2 regions of the Pantoea sp. SGAir0215 genome follow, and region 2 is predicted to be linked to the other one. Evidence: predicted binding sites of a transcription regulator. Region 2 holds the regulator's gene; the other holds the start of a gene.
The links. The regulator PurR, encoded in region 2, represses purine synthesis genes. The targets are predictions, from matches to a motif close to CANGCAAACGTTTGCNTG.
Positions count from the first base shown of each region.

Region 1: a site for PurR is predicted at 1,028-1,045, ahead of serA (phosphoglycerate dehydrogenase). Genes of this name have one in related genera too.

Region 1 is NZ_CP028031.1:4,161,387-4,163,593, forward strand. It holds gene serA (phosphoglycerate dehydrogenase) at 1-948, opposite strand, end outside; gene rpiA (ribose-5-phosphate isomerase RpiA) at 1,229-1,888, opposite strand; gene C1N64_RS19430 (LysR family transcriptional regulator ArgP) at 2,070-2,207, shown strand, end outside.
Region 2 is NZ_CP028031.1:2,509,899-2,512,105, forward strand. It holds gene punR (DNA-binding transcriptional activator PunR) at 1-812, shown strand, start outside; gene purR (HTH-type transcriptional repressor PurR) at 809-1,834, opposite strand; gene C1N64_RS11795 (cytochrome bd-I oxidase subunit CydH) at 2,117-2,206, shown strand.

The DNA.
Region 1 (2,207 bases), 1.7 Mb from region 2:
GGAATATTTCGCCAGTTTGCCTGCCACTTCGATACCAATGTTTTCCTGCGCTTCTTCGGTGGAACCCCCGATGTGTGGCGTCAGAATGACATTATCGAACTCACTCAGTGGCGAGACAAACGGATCGCTGTTTGTGGCTGGCTCAACCGGGAACACGTCAATGGCCGCGCCCCCGACCTGCTTGCTGGCCAGCGCGTCACACAGTGCCGGAATATCCACGACGGTGCCGCGTGAGGCGTTGATTAACAGCGCGCCAGGTTTCATCTGCGCCAGCTCGTCAGCAGAGATCATATTTTGTGTCGAGGCAGTTTCAGGCACATGCAGACTGACGACATCGCTCATATTCAGCAACTGCGTCAGGCTTCGCACCTGCGAGGCATTACCCAGCGGCAGCTTATTTTCAATATCGTAAAAATACACGTGCATGCCCAGGCCCTCAGCCAGCACGCCTAACTGCATACCAATGTGACCATAGCCGATAATGCCCAGCTTCTTACCGCGCGCTTCGAATGAGCCTTTAGCAATCTTATTCCAGACACCGCGATGGGCTTTGGCGTTCGCTTCTGGCACGCCACGCAGCATCAGCAGCATTTCGCCAATCACCAGTTCGGCGACCGAGCGCGTGTTAGAGAACGGGGCGTTAAAAACGGGAATACCGCGCTTTGCCGCCGCATTTAAATCAACCTGGTTGGTACCGATACAGAAACAGCCCACAGCGACCAGTTTTTCTGCTGCGGCAAAAATCTCTTCAGTCAGTTGGGAACGGGAACGGATACCGATAAAGTGCGCGTCACGGATGGAAGCCTTTAATGACTCGCTATCCAGTGCGCCTTTGTGGAATTCAATATTGGTGTAACCTGCAGCACGAAGATTGTCCAGCGCGCTCTGGTGGACACCTTCCACCAGCAGGAACTTAATCTTGTCTTTTTCCAGTGAAACCTTTGCCATTTCCCAACCCTATTCAGAATTCAACGAGGACTGAACGCAGTCAGCCAGCAGTCAAAATATCAAAAAAAACGCCAGCAGCAATACAAACGATTGCCTGACCGGCTGGCTGGCTGGATTCAGAAGCCAAACTTTGCCGGACAAAATCGTGGGTTGGCCGCATCGGGGAGAATGAACCCGCTGTTGATGACGCTTATGTGACATAAGTCACCAAATTTCAGCCTGGCGAGAAAAGTTTTTTTTTAATTAAAAAAACGCGGGCGCAAATTATGCGCCCGTCGCGTTATTTTTTCAGCGTTTTGACCCCATCCGGTCCGCCAATCAACGCCACATCGGCACCCCGGGTAGCGAAAAGCCCGACGGTGACGACGCCCGGTAACGCGTTAATGGTTTTTTCCAGCTCAATGGGATCCAGAATACGCAGATTATGCACGTCCAGGATGATATTACCGTTGTCAGTGACGACATTCTGGCGATACTCAGGCAAACCGCCCAGCCTGACCAGTTCACGCGCGACGTAGCTGCGTGCCATGGGAATCACTTCAACGGGCAACGGAAAACGCCCCAGCACGTCGACTTCTTTCGATGCATCGGCAATACAGATAAACTTTTTAGCCACGGCCGCGACGATTTTTTCGCGGGTCAGCGCGGCACCGCCGCCTTTGATCATCTGCATCTGGGGATTAATTTCGTCGGCACCATCAACATAGATGGCCAGGTCATCGATTTCATTCAAATCAAACACCTGAATACCGAGGCTTTTGAGCTTTTGCGTGGAGGCTTCAGAACTGGACACGGCACCTTCAATCTGGTGTTTGATGCTGCCGAGCGCATCAATAAAATGGGCAGCGGTAGAGCCTGTTCCCACGCCGACGATCGTACCTGGCTGGACATAATCAAGTGCAGCCCAACCAACAGCTTTTTTCAGTTCATCCTGCGTCATGGTATGTTTAGAACCTGTGCGATAAGAAAATGCGCGTAGTATAAAGCAAGGTTTGCTGAAAATGCTCGGATGCATTGGGCGGATTTAATGCTTTGGAAGCCAGCCCACAAAAATACCCCAGACTTTTGCTCAGGCACATTTGTGGCATCGTAACGTCCACCCTGAAGGAGAGAAAAGAATAATGAAACGCCCGGACTACAGAACGCTTCAGGCGCTGGACGCAGTGATACGTGAACGTGGCTTTGAACGTGCTGCGCAAAAACTGTGCATCACCCAGTCGGCCGTATCGCAACGCATCAAACAGCTGGAAAACCTGTTT
Region 2 (2,207 bases):
CCATCAGCTATACCGTTCGCCAGCTGGAAACCTGGCTGGCTGTGCCGCTGTTTGAACGCCAGCACCGGGAGGTGATTCTCACCCCGGCGGGCGAGCATTTTGTGCGGGAAGGGCGCAGCGTTATCAAAAAAATGGATGCCACACGACGTCAGTGTCAACAGCTCGCCAACGGCTGGCGCGGTCAGATTGGTATTGCCGTCGACTGCATCGTCAAACCGCAGCGGACCCGGCAGTTTGTCAGGGATTTTTACCGCCATTTTCCCGACATGGAGTTGCACATCAGCTATGAGGTCTTTAACGGCGTCTGGGATGCGCTGGCAGACGGGCGAGTGGATGTGGCGATAGGTGCGACACAGGCGATTCCGGTGGGGGGGCGTTTCGCCTTTCGCGATATGGGCACCCTGAACTGGCGTTGCGTGGTGGCGCGTCAGCACCCTCTGACGCAGGTTGCTACGCTGGGTGATGAGGCGTTGCGCAACTGGCCTTCACTGGTGCTGGAAGATACGTCGCGCGCGTTACCGCGTCGTATGACCTGGGCGCTGGATAACCAACGCCGGCTGGTGGTCCCGGACTGGCAAACCGGTCTGGACTGTGTGCGCGCCGGTTTGTGTGTCGCGATGATACCGGGCCATTTAGCGCGGCCCTTACTGGACAGCGGCGAGATGGCAGAGCTGAACTTACCGCAGGCGTTTCCGGAAAGTCCCTGCTGCGTCAGCTGGGCGGAAGATCGCGCATCACCGGCGCTGGGGTGGTTACTCCAGTACCTGGGCGATGCGCAAACGCTAAATCAGGAGTGGTTGAGCGAGGATTAACGGCGATAATCGCGATAAGGACCATAGCCCACCGAGCGTCGCTCAATAAGCGTCGGGTGGACTTCAATCGTCTGCGACTCTTCCCGCTTACTGGTGATGCGATCTAACAACATCTCCAGCGCCTTCTCACCCAACTGGGCTTTAGGTTGATGCACCGTGGTCAGTGCCGGAGTGAAATAGCGCGCATTGCGCACATTGTCGTAACCAATGACGGAGATATCCTGCGGCACGCGCAGGCCCATTTCGTCGGCCGCGCAGATTGCGCCCATCGCCATGATGTCGCCCCCACAGAATACGGCGCTTGGGCGCTGCTTCTGTGACAGAATCTGCTGCATGGCCTGATAGCCAGATTCGGGTTCAAAGTCACCCTGCACAATCCATTCGGCACGTGGCTGAATACCCGCTTCTTCCAGCGCCTTAAGGAAACCGGCATGGCGACCGCCTCCCGTGTTACGCTCCATCTGGCCGGGAATGGCACCAATATCGCGATGACCACGCTCAATCAAATAACGTCCTGCCAGATAACCGCCCTGGAAAGCATTGTCCAGTACGGTATCGGTAAAGTCGGCACGGGATTCGCCCCAGTCCATCACCACCATCGGAATATTGCGGTTCGCTTCCAGCATTTGCAGCAGATCATCCGGATACTCTGAACACATCACCAGAAGCCCGTCAACGCGCTTTTGCGCCATCATCGACAGATAGGCGCGCTGTTTTTGCAGGTCATTATGTGCGTTGCCCAAAATCAGGGTATAGCCTTTATCGAAGCAGTGATTCTCAATGGCTTCGATAATTTCAGCAAAGTAGGGCGCTTCACTGGACGTGGCGAGCAGGCCCAGCGTTTTGGTGTGATTCACCTTCAGGCTACGCGCGACTGCGCTGGGAGAATAATGCAGTTCCCGAATCGCTTCCCACACCGCTTCGCAGGTATTTTCTGCGACAAAGCGCGTTTTATTGATGACGTGTGAGACGGTCGTGGTGGACACGCCCGCACGCTTCGCCACATCTTTAATTGTTGCCATGTAAATCGAACTCCCGGGCCTATCTAAATTATTGATAAGCATATTGTTAAACGTTTGCGTCAGCGGACGGTTATTTCTGCGAAAAACATCGCTTTTCTGTCCGGTATTGAGTCATCAGGGCAGGAAATAACGTCTGAAAAGGGCGCGGACGCAACCGATATTGCGCGCTGTTGCGCAACAAAGGGGGGATTCTAACAAGGCTGTGCGGATAAAACGAGATTTTTACCCACGCGTATGTGAAAATGCTTTCACCTTACAAACGTCAGGGTTAAAGGAGAGGGGATGAGTACCGATTTGAAACTGTCATTAATGACGACGGCAGCCGCACTGTTAATGATCATCGCGTTTAGCTTCACCGCTATTCTGCACTAGT